Linked DNA regions of Hymenobacter swuensis DY53. The protein of the gene in region 1 interacts with the protein of each later gene in a pairwise test. Links are inferred from orthologs where the notes say so. Each region holds a gene or a part of one and is shown on either strand. Other genes may lie near its edges. The genes, in order: eno and rpe.

The links.
Region 2: the proteins of eno (region 1) and rpe interact in binary tests that used the Escherichia coli proteins (3 or more experiments, as listed by UniProt). The link is inferred for Hymenobacter swuensis DY53 from one-to-one orthologs.

What each region holds. Positions count from the first base shown.
Region 1 is NZ_CP007145.1:4,028,466-4,033,622, reverse strand. What follows is about bases 1,094-4,005. They hold eno (phosphopyruvate hydratase), read left to right. Parts: upstream 1,094-1,869; coding sequence 1,870-3,141; downstream 3,142-4,005. Other genes in these bases: HSW_RS18635 (CARDB domain-containing protein), read left to right, coding at 3,728-4,005; HSW_RS18640 (FtsB family cell division protein), read left to right, coding at 3,353-3,658; HSW_RS18650 (LytR/AlgR family response regulator transcription factor), read left to right, coding at 1,094-1,704. Outside these bases: HSW_RS23110 (sensor histidine kinase), read left to right, coding at 1-898; more of HSW_RS18650, read left to right, coding at 910-1,093; more of HSW_RS18635, read left to right, coding at 4,006-4,795; HSW_RS18630 (hypothetical protein), read left to right, coding at 4,868-5,157. UniProt on the Escherichia coli protein: Catalyzes the reversible conversion of 2-phosphoglycerate (2-PG) into phosphoenolpyruvate (PEP). It is essential for the degradation of carbohydrates via glycolysis.
Region 2 is NZ_CP007145.1:2,461,416-2,477,483, forward strand. The notes cover bases 6,042-9,008. They hold rpe (ribulose-phosphate 3-epimerase), read left to right. Parts: upstream 6,042-7,166; coding sequence 7,167-7,850; downstream 7,851-9,008. Other genes in these bases: HSW_RS11880 (S8 family serine peptidase), read left to right, coding at 6,042-6,328; HSW_RS11885 (hypothetical protein), read left to right, coding at 6,560-6,889; HSW_RS11895 (TonB-dependent receptor), read left to right, coding at 7,860-9,008. Outside these bases: tRNA (guanosine(46)-N7)-methyltransferase TrmB, read left to right, coding at 1-568; HSW_RS11860 (maleylpyruvate isomerase N-terminal domain-containing protein), read left to right, coding at 658-1,497; trpF (phosphoribosylanthranilate isomerase), read right to left, coding at 1,566-2,189; tRNA 2-thiouridine(34) synthase MnmA, read left to right, coding at 2,451-3,596; HSW_RS11875 (hypothetical protein), read left to right, coding at 3,708-4,463; more of HSW_RS11880, read left to right, coding at 4,619-6,041; more of HSW_RS11895, read left to right, coding at 9,009-10,421; HSW_RS11900 (sterol desaturase family protein), read right to left, coding at 10,418-11,254; HSW_RS11905 (Crp/Fnr family transcriptional regulator), read right to left, coding at 11,324-11,890; HSW_RS11910 (DUF2911 domain-containing protein), read right to left, coding at 11,978-13,048; hisG (ATP phosphoribosyltransferase), read left to right, coding at 13,582-14,433; hisD (histidinol dehydrogenase), read left to right, coding at 14,530-15,831; hisC (histidinol-phosphate transaminase), read left to right, coding at 15,967-16,068. UniProt on the Escherichia coli protein: Catalyzes the reversible epimerization of D-ribulose 5-phosphate to D-xylulose 5-phosphate.

The DNA.
Region 1 (5,157 bases):
GCCGGTAGTGGCCGTGACAGTACTGCTGGACACCGCTATGGTGGCCGTGCTGGTGGAGCGGTTTCTGCCGCTGTTTCTGAGCCGCAATTGGTGGCGCGGGCTGGCGCAGCTGCCGGTGCTGTTGCTACTGAGTGGCGGACTGTATCTGTTGTTATACGGGAGTCTGCTGGGGCACCGCATCGACTTGTCGGGTGGGCGCATTGTGTTGGGGGCGGTGGCCCACGCCAAAAGCTACGGTCTATTGGCCGTGCTGCTCACCGGCAAACGGTATGTGAACCTGCAGCATACCTTGCTGCGCACCCGCCAAGCCCAGACGGAAAGTGAGCTGCGTAACCTGAAAGCGCAACTCGACCCGCACTTTTTATTCAATAATCTCAATGTGCTGCGCGGCCTGATTCAGCACGACCCGGCGGAGGCGCATGAGTTTCTGAACCGCTTCGCTTCGCTCTACCGCTTTCTTATCCGCTATAAGGAGGAGGACGTGGTGCCGCTGAGTGAAGAGCTGCAGTTTGTGCAGGAGTACATCTACCTGCTGCGGCACCGCTTTGGGGCAGCGTATGACTTTCGGGAGGAAATAACTCCCACAGCCCGCTTGCGGCAGCTGTTGGTAGTGCCGGGTACGTTGCAGCTACTGGTGGAAAATGCCATCAAGCACAACGCCGGCGACGAGGAAAACCCGCTGGTTATTACCATTGCGGTAACAGCGGTGGCCCTGACGGTTTCGCATCCCCGCCGGCCAAAGCTCACGGCTGTTGAGTCGATGGGGACGGGGCTGGATAACCTGCGGGAGCGGTACCGCCTGCTGTTTAGCTGCGGCATTGAGGTAGCGCAGAGCCCCGTCTTTTTTGCCGTGACGGTTCCGGTCGTGCCGCTGGGGCAGACTGGGCCGGCAGTTTAACGGAAACACGCATGAATATTCTGATTCTGGAAGACGAGGAACTGGCCGCGCGCCAGACGGTGGAGTTTCTGCGGCAGGCCGGCGGGGCAACCGGGGCTGCCCCGCCCGTGCTGCGGAGCGTGGAAAAAGCCCTGGCGTGGCTGCAAACCAACTCCATGCCGGACCTGATTTTCTCCGATATTGAATTGCTGGATGGCAACGTATTCCTGTTGTACGAGCGGTTTCAAGTAACCTGTCCCATCATCTTCACCACCGCCTACGACCAGTTTTTGCTACCGGCCTTTCGCGGTAACGGCATTGCCTACCTGCTCAAGCCCTTTACCTACGAGCAGTTTCAGGAAGCTTTGGCTAAATACCACGGTCTGAAAACCAGTCTGGGCCGCCCCGTACCAGAACCCGCGCGGGTTTTAACACCGGATGTGTTGCGCGAGCTAAGCCAGGCGCTACGGCAAAACAGTCAGCCCCAGTACAAGCAGCGGTTTTCGGTGCGGATGCGCAACGGCCTGTACGTGCTGCCGGTGGAGGAAGTGGCCTACATGCAGGCCGATGAAGGTGTGGTATTCGCGGTGGACCGCGCCGGGGCGCGCTATCCGTTGCAGGGCACGCTCACGGAGCTGGAGCGGCAGCTCGACCCCACCCGCTTTGGGCGGCTGAACCGCTCGGAGCTGGTAAACATTGCTTTTGTGGAGAAAAGCGAAGCCTACTTCAACAACCGGCTGGCCGTAACGCTGCGCGGGTTGCCTGGCAAGCCGCTGCTGACCAGTACCGCCCAGACCCCGGAATTCCGCCGCTGGCTGGAAGGATAGTGCGCTATGCGCTTTTTTCGGTGCTGGCTTGGCAACTGCCGGATTTCGCACTGGGCAAAAACGACCAATTGAGTACCTTGCTCCCGCAACGCGGTAACTCGGCCCGGTGGGCGCAGGCGCTGCGGCGCACGGCGTTGTATTCCTTACTCAACCAACTTTTCTCTCATGAGCATTATCACCGAAATTCACGCTCGTCAAATTTTCGATTCGCGCGGTAACCCAACCATTGAGGTGGACGTGACCACCGAGAGCGGCACCGTGGGCCGCGCGGCTGTGCCTTCGGGCGCCAGCACCGGCAAACACGAAGCCGTGGAGCTACGCGACGACGACAAAGCCAAGTACATGGGCAAAGGCGTGCTGAAGGCGGTGGAAAACGTGAACACCAAAATTGCCGAGGAGCTGGTGGGCTTCTCGGTGTTCGAGCAGGGCCTGCTCGATAAGATCATGCTGGAGCTGGACGGTACGCCTAACAAGGCCAACTTGGGTGCCAACGCCATCCTGGGGGCTTCGCTGGCCATTGCCCGCGCCGCTGCTGCCGAGGCCGGCATGCCGTTGTACCGCTACGTGGGCGGCGTAAACGCCACCACGCTGCCCGTGCCCATGATGAACATCCTGAACGGTGGCTCACACGCCGATAACAGTATCGACTTCCAGGAATTCATGATTATGCCAGTGGGCGCTCCTTCGTTCTCGGAGGCGTTGCGCTGGGGTACGGAAATCTTCCACCACCTCAAAAACGTGCTCAAGAAGCAGGGCTTCAGCACGAACGTGGGCGACGAGGGTGGTTTTGCACCCAACATCAAGAGCAACGAAGATGCTATCAAGATTGTACTGCAGGCCATTGAAACGGCTGGCTACAAGCCCGGCGACGACGTAATGATTGCCATGGATGCGGCAGCTTCCGAGTTCTACTCCGATGGTCATTACCACTTCAAGAAGAGCACCGGCGACAAGCTGACCTCGTCGGAAATGGTATCGTACTGGACCGACTGGACCAAGAAATACCCCATCATCAGCATTGAGGATGGTATGGATGAGGACGACTGGAGCGGCTGGAAGGCCCTCACCGACAGCATCGGCTCAACCACCCAGCTGGTGGGTGACGACCTGTTCGTGACCAACGTAAACCGCTTGCAGCGCGGCATTGACGAGCAGATTGCCAACGCCATCCTCATCAAGGTTAACCAGATTGGTACGCTGTCGGAGACGATTGATGCCATCAACTTGGGCCGCCGCAATGGCTACAAGAGCATCATGAGCCACCGCTCGGGCGAGACGGAGGACAACACCATTGCCGACCTGGCCGTGGCCCTGAACACCGGTCAGATCAAAACCGGCTCGGCCTCGCGCTCCGACCGGATGGCCAAGTACAACCAACTGCTCCGCATTGAGGAGGAACTGGGCGAAGTGGCCTACTTCCCCGGCCGCAAAATGTAATTCGCGGATTCAGACGGATTTCCCGGAATGACCGGATTTCTGTTGAGCGGCACCGTTGCCTATGGGCGGCGGTGCCGTTTTTCGTGGTAGAAGGGGCCCGGAATCAGATGAAGCCGGAATGGGGAAAATGCCGGATATTTGTTTAGCCCAACTCTGAATACCAGCATGTGGCTCATAAAACATCCGCCTTACTTGTATCGTGATGAGTGCTTTGGAAATATTTGAACGGGTTCCGCGCTTTCTGCGCAGCTTCTACTTCCTAGCCGGAGTAGCGTTTCTGGTGTGGATGTTCCTGTTTGATGCCAACGACTTCGTGAAGCAATACGATATGTACGCCAAGTGGCAGGAGCTGCAAACCGATAAGCAGTACTACCTGCGCGAAATTGACAAGGTGAAAAGTGACCGAGCCGAGCTGCTCAGCAGTCCGGAGTTGCTGGAGAAATTTGCCCGCGAGAAATACATTATGAAGCGGCCCGGCGAAGACGTGTTCCTGCTGGTGCCAGCGGAAAAGAAGTAGTTCTATCCAAGACGGTCATTGACGCAACGTATGATGAAAACTATACTGCTATTAACTCTTTGGGCAATTTTGAGCTGTCTTTCCGTATCCGCGCAAGGCCAGAACCAACCCGATTTGGTTGTTGTGGCCCCGTTTGATACTCCTACCTCCGTGCTGGCCGGAGGAACTGCCTACATGGCGGCCAACATAAAAAACCAGGGCACAAACGGCTCCCAGTTCAACTGCATTGGCTACTATTTGTCGGGAGATGCTACGTGGGATGCTACCGATACCTTTCTGGGGACAACGTGCCAGTCGCTGTTGTTTCCGGGGCAGTCGGGTACCTGCGCGGTTACGGCCCGCTTCCCGCTGGTACCAGACGGCTCTTACCGGTTGGTGCTGGTGGCTGATCCGTTGAATGCCGAGCGGGAATCCGATGAGACAAACAACGTAGTAAGCTTCCCGCTCACTATTACCACCGGAACGGTGGCATTACCGGATCTGGAGTTATGGCGGCCTTCGCTGTCGTTCAGTGCACTGCCGGCCGGTGGCAGCACCGGGGTGTTTTCCTTTATCTACAACCGGGGACCTGTGGGCGCTGCTGCCCATGAAATCGGCTTTTATCTGTCGGTTGATACCGTTTTTTCGGCGGCCAGTGACGTGTTACTGGGCACCGTGACTAACAGTAGTCTGGGAGGGGTAACTGGTGGGGGAACAGGCGTGGGGAGTATTTTTTCGGCTCCTGTGCTTACTGTGCCACTTACTACCGCCCCCGGTAATTACTATCTGGTGGTCATGATTGACCCTCGGAATATGGTTATTGAGTCGAATGAGAACAACAACTCTCGGGCATTAGCCCTACGCGTTACGGGCAGTGTAACCGCCACTGGTTTGGCCGCTTCCGCAACCGGGATTGAGGTACAGCCGAATCCTGTGGAGAGGGGAGCCCCTATACTGGTGAAACTGAGCAACCCTAGGGCAACCCAACCACTGACCGCCATGCTGACGGACGCGTTGGGAAGGCCGGTAACCGGTACCTCGATAGTGATGGGCGGAACGTGGGCTCGAATTGAAACAACGCAGATGCCGTCCGGACTATACCTGCTGCACGTAGGAGGAGCAGGCCAGCAGATGGTCCGGCGGATAGTAGTGCAGTAACCGGGTAGTTCAGCTGCGCCTGACTACACTACAACTTACCGTGCTTAACTAGCTCACCTTGGCCTTCGGAATATGAAACGCAGCTATTCAGTTCGGAGCTTTTACATCGGTGTACTAGCTGTTCTGCTGACGTGTGTAGTGCCCTTGCAGGCGCAGCAGACCCAGTCGTCGCAGGTGCAGGTAGCGCGGCAGTTTCTGCTGGCACTGCTGGCGGGCAACTGGAATACGGCCTATGAGCATCTCAGCCCCGAAGCACAAAGGCAACTGCCTCTAGCGGCTTTTCGGACGGCTGCGCTGCCCATCATTGAGCAGGCCCGCACGTACGGGCCGGTTATCGATTTGTACAAACTTGGGTACCGGTT
Region 2 (16,068 bases), 1.6 Mb from region 1 along the record:
CTGGCACGAGGCTTTTTTTCAGAACCCGAACCCGATTACCCTGGAAGTGGGCTGCGGCAAAGGCGAGTACACCGTGGGCCTGGCCGAGCGCTACCCCGAACGCAACTTTCTGGGCCTCGATATTAAGGGCGACCGGATCTGGCGGGGCAATGCTCGGGCCGAGGAAATGGGCCTTACAAACGTAGGCTGGGTGCGCACCCGTGCCCACGATTTGCTCACGCATTTCGCCCCCGGCGAGCTGCACGAAATCTGGATTACCTTCCCCGACCCACGCCCCCGCGACCGGGACATCAAGCGCCGCCTCACCTTCCCGCGCTTCCTCGATCTGTACCAGCAGATTCTGCGCCCCGGTGGCCTGATTCACCTCAAAACCGATAACGGGGACCTGTTTGATTACTCCCTCGAAACCGTGCAGCAGCGCCCCGGGGCCACCGTGCTGGCCCACACCAAAGACCTGTACGCTACGCCCGAGCTGCTGCCCCACGCCGAGGACATCCAGACCACCTTCGAGCGCAAATACCGCTCAGTAGGCGTGCCCATCAAGTACCTGCAGTTTCAGGTAAGTTAAGCCTGGTACATCCTAAAAGCAGGAAAAAGGGCGTGGCCAATGCAGGTCGTGCCCTTTTTGCTATACTTGGCAGACAAACAACTTGACCGATGCAGCTTGTTTCTATTCCCAAAACCCTGCCGCTCTTTCCGGTTTTAGATACCCTTTTGCTGGACGTGCTGCGCAGCCTGAGTCCAACCGACTGGCAGCGGCCCACGCTGGCCCCGGGCTGGAACGTACACGCTGTGGCCCTGCACCTGCTCGATGGCAGCCTACGTACCCTTTCCATGCTGCGCGACGGATATTTTGCCGGTTCGGGGCCGGCCAGCGGGGCCTATACCGATGTGGTAAACTACCTCAATGGCCTAAACAATAGTTGGGTGCAGGCCGGACAGCGGCTGAGTCCGGCCCTGGTAACGGGCCTGCTGGAGCTGACCGGTCCCGCCTACAACGGCTTCCTGACCAGCCTCGACCCGGCCGCGCCAGCCGCCTTTGCCGTGGCCTGGGCCGGGGAAGCGGAATCGACTAACCACTTCCACATAGCCCGTGAGTACACTGAAAAATGGCACCACCAGCAGCAGATCCGGCAGGCCGTGGGGCAGGAGGGGCCGTTGCTGGAGCCGTTGCTGTACGAGCCGTTTCTGAAAACCTGCGCGCAGGCGCTGCCCCACCATTACCGCAGTGTGGCCGCCGAACCGGGTACGGTGGTGCGGGTGCAGATTACCGGTCCTACCGCCGCTGCGTGGTTTTTGCGGCGTACTCTGGCCGGCTGGGAGCTGGGCCAGGACTATATGGGGCCGGTAGCGGCCAGTATTGTGCTGGATGGGTCCGTAGCCTGGCGACTGTTCACCAAAAGTCTGCCCCCGGCCGAAGCCGCCCGATACCTGCAACTGCAGGGCCCGCCAAATCTCACCCAGCCCATCTACTCGCTGCTGACGGTGATGGCCTGACGCCTGAAAACAGCGCAGCCCCGAAAGTACACTCTCGGGGCTGCGCTGTTTTGGGGGTAGTGGAGTGCTTATTCTTCTTCCAACTGCTCAAATACTGCTTCCATCTCGTCAAAATCACGCAGGCCAGGCTTGATTTCGTCGCCGCCTTGTAGCACGATGCCAGCGGGGCGCACTTTTTCCACGAAGCCGCGCAGGTTATCAGGGGAAAAACCGGCCCCGAGCCAGACCGGATAGGTGCGGGCCTGCTCAGTGAGGCGTAGTAGTTCGGCGGCGTTGGGCAGGGGCGAAGGCGGTGTGGCCAGTACGAAACCCAGGTAGTGTGGGGCCTGCTCGCGGAAGCGCAAATCCACATCTTCCGGCATCATATCCTGTACCCAGGGCGTGAGCTTGAGGGCCGGCACCGTTAGCTGGGCCAGCTCGTCGGCGGGGCGGCGGCGGTGCAGCAGCACCGCGTGCAACCCGCACTTTTGCACCAGCGTGTTGATTTCCTCCATCGGCAGCGTATCGAACTCGCCGATGAGCTGCACGCCGGCTACCCAGCCACTGAGTTCCTGCACGGCCTCGGGCGTGAGGTAATCAGCAAAGGCCGGGTCGAGGCGGAAGGTGAGGGAGTCGGCCCCCATCCCGGCGCAGTACCGGGCGTCGGACAGGTTATTGATGCCGCGCACCATCACGGGAACTAGTAAGGACATAAAAAAGGCATATGAGGATGACAGGCAAAAAAACGCCGCTTCGCCGTCGGCGTTGCGCCTGCAATATTCGGAGGAAATATGTTGATAGTTGACTGTTGTGTCATCCTGAGCAGCGCGAAGGACCTGCTTGCCTCTGAACGAGGTATAAGTAAGGTCCTCCGCGCTGCTCAGGACGACAGCCCTCATCATTCAAAATTCAACCCCGTATCTTTGCGGCTTCGGCCGGAACCTTTCACGCTTCGGGCGCAATTTGATTCACGTATGAATACAACGAAAGGACGGGTGCTCGTCGCTATGAGCGGCGGCATCGACAGCTCCGTGGCAGCCGTGATGCTCCACGAGCAGGGGTACGAAGTGGTCGGGATGACCATGAAAACCTGGGATTACGCCTCGGCGGGCGGCAGCAAGAAGGAAACCGGCTGCTGCTCCCTCGACAGCATCAACGACGCCCGCCAGATTGCCGTGGAACTGGGCTTCCCGCATTACATCATCGACATCCGCGACGAATTCGGTGACTTTGTCATCAGCAATTTCACCGAGGAATACCTGGCCGGGCGCACGCCCAACCCCTGCGTGCTCTGCAACACCCACATCAAATGGGACGCGCTGCTGCGCCGCGCCGACCAGCTCGGCTGCGAGTTCATTGCCACCGGCCACTACGCCCAGGTGCGCGAGGAAAACGGCCGCTACGTCATCAGCAAGGGCCTTGATGATAATAAGGACCAGAGCTATGCGCTGTGGGGCGTCACGCAGGAAAGTCTGGCCCGCACGCTGTTCCCGCTGGGGCAGCTGCGCAAAACGGCCATCTACGACTTTGCCCGGGAGCGGGGCTTCACCGAGCTGGTAAACAAGCCCGAGAGCTACGAAATCTGCTTTATTCCGGATAACGACTACCGTGGCTTCCTGCGTCGCCGGGTGCCGGGTCTGGAGGAGCGCGTGGCCGGCGGCGAGTTTGTGCTGCGCGACGGCACCGTTATCGGCAAGCACGAGGGCTACCCGTTCTACACCATCGGGCAGCGCAAGGGGCTGGGCGTGGCCCTGGGCTTCCCGGCCTATGTGACGGCCATCGACCCCGAAACCAACCGCGTGGTGCTCGGCAATTTCGATGACTTGGCTAGCACTCGCACCGTGGTGGGCAAGCTCAATATGGGCAAATTTGCCTCTTTGGAAGGCCGGGGCCTGGTGCCCAGCACCACCAAAATTCGCTACAACCATGATGGTTCCCCGGCCTTCCTAGAGCAGAAGGGCGACAAAATCTACGTGTACTTTGAGGAAGCCGTGCATGCCGTGACGCCGGGTCAGGCCGCCGTGTTCTACGAGGGCAACGACGTGCTGGGCGGTGGCTGGATTGAGCGCCATACCATCGGCGAAATCCCGGAGCCTTCCGAGGCAGTGGCCGTGCGCTAAGCGGCCGGAATAAGTCGGCGGCCCGGGCACTTGTCCGGGCCGTTTGTACGTTGAGGCAGCAATAAATTCTTCCCAAACCTGTAGTACTTTCAGGACGCTACTTCCCTTATTATGAAAAAGAGCTATTCAGTTTATTCCTCCGTGTTGGGCAAAGTACCCGGCTGGTTGATGCCGGGCCTGTTGCTGGCAGCTGCAGCTGGTTGCCAGAACGAGACGGAAGTACTGCCCAACGAAGGCCCGGCGTACTATCCGCTGGAAGTAGGGGCGTACCGCATCTATGACGTGGCCGATACCAGCTGGCGCAACAACGTGCCCACGGCCAGCCGCTTTCAGTTCCGGGAGCAGGTAGAAGCTGAACTCAGCCCCGATGCCACCGGCCAGCCGGTGTACCGCATCGTTCGGTCGCGCCGCGCTACGGCCACCGATGCCTGGGCCATGGATTCAGTGCTGACCGTGACGGTGGGGGCGCAGCATCTTACTGAACAGCGTAACAACCGCCGCAGCGTGGAACTGGTATTTCCGGTACGGGAAGACAAGGTCTGGAACATCAATGCCTTCAACGCTCAGGATACCATTATTGCCGAAAATCGTTTTTACCGCAACGTAGGCCAGCCTTTCAGCATCACGCGCGGCGGCAAAGTGTATTCGTTTGATAACACGGTTACGACCATCAACGATGTGGCCGTGGAGGTCAATGCCGCCTACACCACCATTCTGCGCACCACCTTCGCCAAAGGTACCGGCCCAGTGTACCGGGTGCGCCGCCGGTTTTTCCACTGCGACAATACCGGCGCCCTGGGCTGCAACCCTAGCTTGAACTACCAGGGCCAGTCGCGCAGTGAGGTGCTGATTGAAAGCGGAAAATAGCCGCTGAACTTAGGTAGCAGCAACGCCCCGGCGCAACACTGCATTTTGCCGGGGCGTTGTGCGTCCGGCCGCGTGCAGGATTCGGCCCCTCATGCCAGAACGGGTGTATTTGCCGGATTCGTTTGTATCTTCCGGCACGTCAATTCGCGTTCCGAATGATTCTATCCCGCCTCTTCCTGACTACCGGTCTGAGCCTGACGGCCGTGCTTCCTTTGCTGGCCGATTCGGGCCCGCAGCAACCACCGGCTGATCCGGTTGCCAAAACCACCGGCACGGTGCGCAAGCACCTGATTTATTTTAAAGATAAAGCCGGTACGCCCTACACCGTCGCCAACCCCCAAGCCTTCCTTTCCGCCCGCGCCATTCAGCGGCGGCAGCGGCAGAGCATTGCTATCCTTCCGCGTGATTTGCCGGTTTCGCCCGCTTACGTGCAGCAGGTGAAGGCTGTGGCCGGAGCGCAGCTCTGGTACACGTCGCGCTGGTTCAACGCGGCCATTGTGGCCTGCGACTCGGCCACGCTGCAACAGGTGCAGGCGCTGCCCTGCGTGCGCTCAGCCCAGACGCTGAACCGGGGCCTGCCCGGCACCCGTAAACCCAAAGGTGAGGATGCCACCGATCCGCAGACGCTGGAGCGTGGCACACGCAGCCAGTACGGCAAAGCCTACACCCAGGCCCAGATGGTAGGGGCCGTACAGATGCACGACGCCGGCTTCCGGGGCGAGGGCATGCAGATTGCCGTGTTCGATGGCGGCTTTCCGGGCGTAAATTCGGCTTCGGCCTTCCGCTCCATCATCCAGGAAAACCGGCTGGCTGGCACGTTCAACGTGGTGGATAAGTCCACGAACGTATTCCTGCGCGACAGTCACGGCACGCACTGTTTGTCCACCATCGGCGGTAACGAAACCGGACTGTACATCGGTACCGCGCCCAAGTCTACCTTCCGGCTGTTCATCACCGAAGACGTATCCTCGGAGCATCCCATTGAGGAAGCCAACTGGCTGATTGCGGCCGAAAAGGCCGATTCGGCGGGCGTAGACGTGATTAGCTCCTCGCTGGGCTATAGCACTTTCGACTTCCCTTCTATTGATTATAGCTACGCCAGCATGAACGGGCGCACGGCTATTTCTACGCGTGCCGCCACGGTAGCCGCCCGCGTGGGCATGGTGGTGGTCAGCTCGGCCGGCAACGAGGGCAACGGCTCTTGGCGCTACATCACGGCTCCCGCCGACGCCGATTCCATCCTGACAGTAGGGGCTACCGATTCGCTGGCCGTGGTGGCCGGCTTCAGCTCCCGCGGGCCCACGGCCGATGGGCGAATTAAACCCAACCTGGCGGCAATGGGCGTGCAGACGGCTATTGTGTCGCCGGGCGGGGTAGTTACCCGGGGCAACGGTACATCGTATTCCTGCCCGGTGCTGGCGGGGTTGGTGGCCGGGTTCTGGCAGGCCAACCCCACGCTCACGGCCCAGCAGGTCATCAGCTTCCTGCAACGCTCCGGTACCCGTGCCACCACCCCTAACGACGATATTGGCTACGGTATTCCCAACTTCGTGCGGGCATATAATCTGGCTAATCCCGGCACGCCGCTGGCTGCTGCCCCGCCCGCCCCGCGTCAGGACCTGATCATCTACCCCAATCCCAGCAAGGACGACGAACTGTACCTGCAACTGGCGGTTGACTTCCAGGCCACGCCGTTGCAGGTACGCATCTTCGACGCCCGGGGGGCGTTGGTTTCCGAGCAACAGATTGCCCCTACTACGGCCGCGGCCGTGCGGCTGCAGCCGGGTGTGCTCACCAAAGGTGTGTACACCTGTACCGTCAGCAACCGGCGCGAGCAGCGCACCGTTCGGTTTGTGAAACTCTGATCTGATAAGTAGGTGAAAGCAACGTAAAAAAAGCAGACTGTGAGGTCTGCTTTTTTTATGTGTGGAAACGACCCGTTGCGTATCTTGAGACAGGTAGCGGGAGGGATTTGCTACTTATATTGGCTGAATAATTGCAAATAAAATTAGTAAATTGGCAATGATTTCCTGGCTGCTCTTGTTGTCCGTCTGAAACCCTGATTTCGTTTTATTCACTTTTAGCTTTTCTCTCCCATGTTGCAAATGATGGTCACCAAGCGCCTCGGGCGTCGGCAGTTTCACTTCACGGTGCAAGGCGCCAATTTCCATGAAGTGGTGGCCGAGTATGACCGGCTCAGCTTTCCGGATGTGCCCAAGTGCGGCCTCTGCGGCTCCGATAACCTCGACCTCACCGCCCGCGTGGCCCAGGATAAATTTAAATATACCAGCCTCAAGTGCCTGGACTGCCGGGGCGACGTGACCTTCGGCAAGCGCGCCGACGACGATAAAACCGTGTTCCTGCGCAAAACCGAGGACGGTAAGCTCGACTGGCGCGCCTGGGACAAGGAGCCGGCTACCAAGTGAGAAACAAGATATGAGAAGTAAGAACTGAGAGGACGTCGCTCAACGCCTTACTCGGTACAATTCTCACATATAAGTTCTCACTTCTATAAAAAAACAGGCCATTGCCCTAGGGCAGCAGCCTGTTTTTTTGCATCTGCCGGTACGAACTGCCGTGGTAGGCGCGTTGAGGTCCTGAGTCGAACGACAACTGCCGGGCCACCCGGCTGGCTATTCTGCCGCCGTGCTACGCTATCCTCCGTTATTCAGTTACTTTCGCGGTATGAATCCGACCCGTCGTATGGCCCCGCTGCTGGCCCCTTCGCTTCTCGCCGCCGATTTTGGCAACCTGCAATTTGAAATCGAGCGTCTGGCTGGCTCCGCCGCCGACTGGCTGCATTTTGACGTGATGGACGGCCGGTTCGTGCCTAATATTTCCTTCGGCATTCCCGTATTACAGGCGGTGCATCGCCATGCCAAGCAGCCCATTGATGTGCACCTGATGATTGAGGAGCCCCAGCACTACCTGAGTGCCTTCCGCGACGCCGGGGCGGCTAACATCACCGTGCATTATGAGGCCTGCACCCACCTGCACCGCGTGATTCAGCAGATCAAGCAGCTGGGCTGCCGGGCCGGGGTAGCCCTGAACCCGCACACGCCCGTGCATCTGCTCGAAGACATTGCCGCCGACCTGGACTTGGTGTGCATTATGTCGGTAAACCCGGGTTTCGGCGGGCAGGCCTTCATTCCGAATACGCTACGCAAAGTAGCTGCCCTGAAGGATCTGCTGGTAGACTGCGGCTCGGAGGCCCTCATTGAAATTGACGGCGGCGTAACCCTCGACAACGCCGGGGCGCTGGTGGAAGCCGGGGCCGATGTACTGGTGGCCGGTTCCTTCGTGTTCAGCTCCCCCGATCCGGTGGCTACCCTGGCCCGCATGCGCGAGCAACTGGCCACCCCAGCCATCCCGGAAGACCTCAACTAAGCCGTGCGGATGCCAGTACGTTTCCGCGTTCAGTCGGCTTACCCAGCGTTGTGGCTGCGGTTACTGCTGCAGCCGCTGCCCGTGGCTACGGCCATGGCCTTGCTGGTGAGTCTGGATACTATGGGCCAGGCTGGGCAAACCGCCCGCGTGCTGGTTACCGGCACTGTACGCACGGCAGCCGGCCAGCCGCTGGAGCAGGTGGCCATAGGAGTGGAGGGTATGCCCGGCGGAACCAGTACCGACGACCGGGGCCGTTTTGCCCTCAGCGTGGTGCGGCCCCTGAGCAGCAAAGCTCCCGTGCTGGTCATCAGGCGGCTGGGTTTCCGCACCGAGCGAATTACCCTGAACCTCGACAGCCAGCGGGAACTGACGCTCACCATGCAGGAAGACAGCCGCTCCCTGGGCAACGTGACGGTGCGGGGCCGCTCCGACGCCACCGATACCCGCGAGCAGGTGAGCATTCTGCAGTTGGAGCCGCGTACGGCCAAGGAAATTCCTTCGCCCTTCGGCGACTTCTCGGCCATCCTTAAAACCCTACCCGGCGTAGCCAGCACCAATGAGTTGACCAGCACTTACTCGGTGCGGGGCGGTAACTACGAGGAAAACCTGGTGTACGTGAACGGCTTTGAGGTGTACCGGCCGTTTCTGGTGACGGCGGCGGCCCAGGAAGGCTTGAGCTTCATCAACCCCGATCTGGTCAGTAAAATTGAATTTTCGACCGGAGGCTGGCAGCCAAAGTATGGCGACAAGCTGTCCTCGGTACTGGATATTGCCTACAAGCAGCCGGGGGCATTTGCCGGCTCAGCCACGGCCAGTCTGGTGGGCGGTACGGCTCATGCCGAGGCGGCCTCGGCCAACCGGCGGGTAAATTATCTGGCCGGGGTGCGCTACAAGAATGCGACTTACGTGTTCAACTCGCTGCAACAGCAGCAGGGGGGCTACAACCCCACTTTCTACGACGGGCAGAGCCTGATTACGGTGAATCTGGGGCCGAAGGACAACCTGGAGCGAACTTCGTTAGGCATCTTCAACACCTTTGCCCACAACGATTTTCGCTTTAACCCGGAGAGTGGGGAGAGTACGTTCAGTACCGCCACCAACCAGCTTTCCCGCCTGTACGTTGGGTATGCGGGCCGGGAGCGGATGCAATATGATATGTACCAGGGCGGGCTGAACCTGCGCCACGATGTACTGCGCAACCTGCGGCTGGAGCTGCTGGGCGGCCTGGTACACTCGCGTGAGTTTGAGTACCGCGACGTGGAAGCTGCCTACAGCATTGCTGAAATCAACCGCGACCAGAACTCGACTGAGTTCGGGAACGACGTGAACCGGCGCGGGGTAGGCTCCCGGTTTCAGCACTCGCGCAACAACCTCACAGCCCGCATTGCCACCCTGGAAACCCGTGGCACCTGGACGCCGGGCGAGCGTAGCACCGTCCGCTGGGGCCTGAAAGTGGGCCAAGAGCGGATTGAGGACGAACTAAACGAGTACAGCTTCGTGGATTCGGCCGATTTTGTGCCGGAGGCGCGCCGCACCCGGCTGGTATCCAACCTGAACCTGGAAAGCACCCGCACCCAGGGCTACCTGCAACACACCATCCGGTTTGATTCCTTGCGCACGCTCACCTATGGCGGGCGCGTGAGCTACTGGACGGTGAACCGGCAAACTACTTTCAGCCCCCGGGTGCAGTATGCCTTCACCAGCGCCCGCAACCCGCGCCTAGCCTGGAAGGCGGCCGTAGGCGTGTACCACCAGCCGCCCTTTTACCGGGAGCTGCGCTACCAGACCGGTGCCCCCCAGGACCAAGAAGGCACGCTGAACTTGGCGCTGCGGGCCCAACGCTCCTTGCATGTAATTGTGGGCAATGAGTTGCGGTTCACTCAGTGGGACCGGCCATTTCGCTTCACCGGCGAGGCCTACTACAAGTACCTCACCGATGTGGTGCCCTACGACATCGACAACGTGCGCCTGCGCTACCAGGCCAACAACGACGCCCGCGCCTATGCCGCCGGGGTGGATGCGCGGGTGAGCGGGGAGTTCATTCCTGGTACTGAGTCGTGGTTTAGTCTGGGCGTACTCACCACCCGCGAAAACCTGGCCGGCGACTCCCTCAACATCTTTGATGCGGAGGGCAACGTGACCGGCCGGGAACCGAAAGGCTACATCCGCCGACCCTCCGACCAGCGGCTGAACCTGGGGGTGTTTCTGCAGGATAACCTGCCCGGTAACCCCTCGGTGAAGGGCTACGTGAACCTGGTATTCGGGACCGGCCTGCCGTACAGTCCGCCAGATGCCCCCGATCTGCGGGGTACCAGCAAGCTCACCCGTTCCTATAAGCGTGTGGATTTGGGTTTTACCAAAGTACTGAGCCTGCGCACGGCGGTGGAAGAAGCCAATGGCCGCACCGTACAGCTCAAAACCCTGTGGATGAGCCTGGAAATTCTCAACATCCTCGGGGCGGATAATTTAGCTGGCTACAACTACATTCAGGACCTGAACGGCCGCATCTATTCCGTGCCTAACTTTCTCTCGCGCCGCCTCGTGAACCTGCGCATTATTGCGCGGTTTTAAGGTATTTCTGGGGCTGATTTATCGGTCTGCTTCTGGCTTTCGCTCAGTTCTTCATGTACGTCCCGGAAGCACAGCATGGGAAGTAGTCGTTCCTCCTTGTCGGCGTCGAAGCCGCAGGTAGCCTGGAATTCACGCGGGTTATGGTACGTGCCGAACAGCCAGTCCCAGAGCGGTAAGTCGCCGTAGTTGTGACTGTGTTTCTGGTATTCGTGGTGAATGCGGTGCATTTCAGGGCGCTGAAACAGGTAACCGACCCACTGGGGAGTACGTACATTGGTGTGGTAGAAAAACTCGCCCAGGGCCGTGCAAAGGGTGTATACGGCCCCGGCCGCCGGACTCAGACCTAACAGCGTGAAGACCAGCAACCCGCCCAGAATGGAGTTGACCGTCATTTCCAGCGGGTGCTTGTAAAAGGAGGTAATCACCTCAATGCGCCGGGGGCTGTGATGAATCTGGTGAAAGTGCAGCCATAGGAAATCGACGGTATGCCGCCACCGGTGCCACCAGTAAAATACAAACGTGGCTACCACATAAGCCAGCAGACCGCCCGCTGCCGGGCCTACATGCCGGGAAAGGTGCAACACGGAATATTCCGACAGCCATTTTTCCCAACTCACGCCGGCCAGTAGTACCACGCCCAATTGGGCCCCGTTGATGGCCAGCACGCGTAGCGGCCAGGAAGAAATACGGGGTAGCGGCCAGCCCGGAATCAGCCGTTCAAGCACGAAGCAGCCAACAAATACCACTAGAATATAGCCGAGCGTGGGCGGGAAATCCAGCGTGGGCAATAGGGAAGAACTGTCGTGGAGGGATAGGAGAAGAGGTGTACGCATGACTTTTGGCGCTTGGTGAAACCATGCGTCAAAAGTCCCTCGGGCGGCACTCACTTCCCTTGATATTTGTCAAGAACGGCGGGCGCGCAGGCGGCTTAGCGTTTCGGGGGTGAGGCCTAGGTGCGAGGCTAGCAGCTTGAGGGGCACCCGCTGCACAATGCCCGGGAAGTCGCGCAACAGCAACTCATACCGCTCGGCGGCGGGCAGCATGCGCAGGTGCAGCGCCCGTTGCTCGCTGAGTACGTAGTACTGCTCCGTGAGCACGCGGCCGATGAAGTTGAACTCCGGAAACTGCCGGTACAGCTGTTGCAGGTGCTCGTGGCTCAGTGACCAGAGCACGCAGTCCGTCAGGGGCTGTACGTATTCGTAGGAAGGCTGCCGGGAAAAGAAACTCAGGATAGAAATGACGAAGTGGCCTTCCTGCATAAACCACGAGGTGATTTCCCGGCCGTCCTTCAGGTAAAAGCCGCGCACCAGCCCCTGTTCCACGAAATACAGCCGTTGCGCCGTGTGGCCCGGCTCCAGCAGATAAGAGCGGGCCAGGGCCGTTTCGCGGCGCACCTGTTGGCGCAGGGCATGTTCTAATCCGGCCGAAAGCGGGTGGATGGCGTGACAAAGAGCAAGCAGAGCGTCCATGTGGGAAATCAAGGGGAGAAAGTCAAAAGTCAAAGCGCCCACGTCTTCCTGATGGGACGTAGGCGCTTTGACTTTCTGACTTAAACATTAATACGCTTTGGCCTGCCATTCAGTAAGGGCGATGCGCATAGTGGGGAGCTGGGTTTTGAAGGCGGTATCTTCCTTGTCACCGAGCTTGATGGCCTTGCGGGCATACACGATGGCGGTGCCGAAATCCTGCTGCTGGGCCAGCAAGCGGGCTTTGATCCAGTTATTGGTGGCCGCGTCCTGCAGCTTCAGCGACTCATTTATCCAGGTGAGGGCGCGCTCGGGCTGGATGTTGTTCTGCACCAGGTAATCGGCGGCCTGGGCCAGCAGCTGCCAGTCGTTGGGCTGCTGCTGCAGTACCTGCTCGATGCCGGCCAGTACCTGCTTGTGCACTTCCGTTTCGATGGGCAGCGTGAGGGTGCGCTTTTCCCAGGTCAGGTTCAGGTGTGCGCCGGTGGCCTTAATGTCGGAAAACCAATAAAGCAGGTTTTCGTGGTAAGGCGCGGTTTCGGGCATCACCGGCACCCGGATGATGTCTTCGCGCTGGTCGTAGCCCTCGGCCCCCCAGTGAGTAGTCACCCGGTTCAGGGTCAGCTCCCAGTCCCGGTCTTGGTGGGGCACTACGTAGAAGGAATACTGCCCGGCCGGAATCAACTGGCCGCGCAGCAGCACCGGCGTGGAGAAACGGATAAGCGTGTTTTCGTTGGCTCCCGCCCGCCAGACCTGGTCATAAGGCACTAGGCCGCCCCACACGGTGCGGTTACGCACGGCGGGGGCATGGTAGTCTACTGTGACTTCGGTCAGGCCGAACCCCTGAGAAACTAAGGCGCGCGGACTGGCCTGGGGCAGGGGCAGCTGCACGGTGGGTACGCCAGCCGCCGGGGCTGCCATGCCGGTGGGTGCGGTGCTGCCGGCCGTGGCCGGTGCTGGCGCAGCAGCCGGTTGCGCAGGCGTAGTGGGCGCTACCGGTGAAGTAGTCGGAGAAACCGGGGCGGGCGTAGGCGCGACCGGAGATGAAGGGAGCGGAGCCGGGTTGGGAGCGGGCGTGATTTGAGCCTGTAGTAGGTGAGGGGTACAGGCCAGGCTCAGGCCCAATCCCCAGTAAAGAACCGATAAGCGGACGTTGAGCATAGGGACTTAGCAGTAGGTGTGAAGCAAGTAACCGGGGCGGCTACCCTTGCCAGAGCAGGGCACTCCGAAACAATGGTGCCAGAAATACGGTTAGCAGGTTGCAGAAAACGCAAAGGTCCTGCTTTAGCGTAAAATTTCTGCGAAAAAGTTTTCATCTCTGGTTGGCGCGCTTACCTTTGCCCCGCTACTCTAAGCCCCGTATGCAATCCTCCGCGCTTTTCCTGTGCCCCTCTAGCCACCTGGCCGCCCCCGTAGCGGGCCGCCTGGCCGGGCCCTGCGCGTCTGAGTCGAAGCATCACCATCACCACGGGCACCATTCCTCTTTCTAGAGGAATGAACGCATCATATTGACCTGTTGGGCGAACCGCATCTGGTTCCCCGGCCTCCCGAAAAACCGGTGGCCCGGCCGTAGTATGGCCCCATCCCAACGCCCAGGTCCGCTCCCCCTAGTCACACTTCCTGAATTACAGTTAAGGCTTGGCCACACCGGTCAATTCTTAATTACTAATTCTTAATTACTAATTCCCAACACTATGCTCCGTCTGGCCATCCAGAAATCGGGCCGCTTAAGCGAAGACTCCCTGAACCTGATTCGGGAGTGCGGCATCAGCTTCCTCTCGGCTTCCTACAAGCTCAAAACCGAAGCCACCAACTTCCCCCTCGAAATCCTCTACCTGCGCGACGACGACATTCCCGGCTACGTGCAGGATGGCGTGGCCGACTTGGGCATCGTGGGCCAGAACGTGCTGGTGGAAGCCGGTTTCCCCGCCCTGGAAGTAGAAGGCCTGGGCTTCAGCAAGTGCCGCCTGAGCCTGGCCGTGCCCCGCGCCGCCGCTTACGACTCGGTGCAGGATTTGCAGGGCGTGAACATTGCCACCTCGTACCCGCAGATTCTGGGGGCCTATCTCATGGAGCGCGGCGTCAAAGCCAACCTGCACACCATCAGTGGTTCGGTGGAAATTGCCCCCAGCATCGGGCTGGCCGAGGCCATCTGTGATATTGTGAGCAGCGGCTCCACGCTGCTGGGCAACGGCCTGCGCGAGGTGGAAACCGTGTTCCGCTCCGAGGCTGTGCTCATCGCCAACCAGAACCTGAGCGCCGAGAAAAAGGAGCTGCTGGAGCAACTGCAGTTCCGGATGCAGGCCGTGCGCCGCGCCCGCCGCAACAAGTACATCATCCTCAACGCCCCCGTGGCGGCCCTGCATGCGGTTAAGCAGCTGCTGCCTGGCATCAAGTCGCCCACCATTACGCCGCTGGCCGAAGAAGGCTGGGTATCGGTGCAGTCGGTGGTGAACGAGGACGACTTCTGGCACATCACCAGCCAGCTCAAAGCCGTCGGCGCCGAAGGCATTCTGGTATTGCCGATTGAGAAAATGATTAGTTGAATGGCTTAATGGCTGAATTGTTAAATGGTTGAATTGTGCCAGGGCTCCTTGAACGAGCAACCATTTAACCATACAACAATTCATCAATTCGACCTCATGAACATCTTCCAATATCCATCCCAGCCGGAGTGGGCGGCGCTGCAGCAGCGGGCGGCCCAGCAGCAGGCCCAGGACGTGGAGCAGCGCGTGCAGCAGATTTTCGAGGACGTGCGCCAGCGCGGTGACGCTGCCCTGCTTGACTACGCCCGCCAGTTCGACGGGGCCGACCTCTCGGGCGGTTTGCGCGTGGGCCCCGAGGAACTGGCCGCCGCCGCGGCACAGGTCCCGGCCGAGCTGCAAACGGCTATTCGGCAGGCGCACGCCAATATTCTGCGGTTTCACAAAGCGCAAATCCCGCAGGAGGAGCGCGTGGAAACCATGCCGGGCGTAACGTGCTGGCGGCGGGCGGTGCCTGTGCAGCGCGTGGGCCTCTACATTCCGGGTGGCTCGGCGCCGCTGTTCAGCACTTTGCTAATGCTGGGCGTACCGGCTAAGCTGGCCGGCTGCCCCGAAATCGTGCTCTGCACCCCGCCCCAGAAGGACGGCTTGGTGAACCCCATCATCCTGTTCACGGCGCAGCTGCTGGGTATTACCATCATCGTGAAAGCCGGCGGGGCGCAGGCCGTGGCCGCCTTGAGCGGCGGAACTGATTCGGTGCCGGCCGTGGACAAGATTTTCGGCCCCGGCAACCGCTACGTAACGGCCGCCAAGCAACTGGCTACCCGCTACGGTGTGGCCATTGATATGCCGGCTGGGCCCTCTGAGGTGCTGGTTATTGCCGACGAATCGGCCACGCCGGCCTTCGTGGCCGCCGACCTGCTCAGCCAGGCCGAGCACGGCCCCGACTCGCAGGTGATTCTGCTGTCGGATTCGCTGTCGATGCTGGAGCAGACCAAAGCCGAAGTGGAACGCCAGCTGCGGGTGCTGCCCCGGGCCGAGGTAGCCGCCCAGGCCCTCACCGAGAGCCGCGCCATCCTGCTGCGTACGCCGGAGGAAATGCTGTACTTCTCGAACCAGTATGCCCCCGAGCACCTGATTCTAGCCGTAAAAAATCCTGAACAGCTGGCCGAAGGCGTTACTAACGCCGGCTCCGTGTTCCTGGGCCACCTCACCCCGGAAGCTGTGGGCGACTACGCCTCGGGCACCAATCACACGCTGCCCACCAACGGGTACGCCCGCAACTACAGCGGTGTGTCGCTCGATTCGTTCCTGAAGAAAATCACCTTCCAGCGCCTCACCCCCGAAGGCCTGCTGAACGTGGGCCCCGTGGTAGAAACCATGGCCGAAGCCGAAGGCCTCCGCGCCCACGCCCGCGCCGTCACCCTCCGCTTAGAGGCTCTGGCAGGCGGGGAGCAGTAGAAACAGATATATATAAATAACCTGTCATCCTGAGCGGAGCAAAGGACCTTATCACGCCAGAACCAGATGTTCGGTAGTAACCCAGACGTGATAAGGTCCTTTGCTCCGCTCAGGATGACAATAAGAAACCAACCGATGTTCAACCTCGATAGCCTCGTACGCCCCAACCTGCGGGATATGAAGCCCTACTCGTCGGCCCGCGACGAATTTCAGGGCGAGGCCCAGGTCATGCTCGAC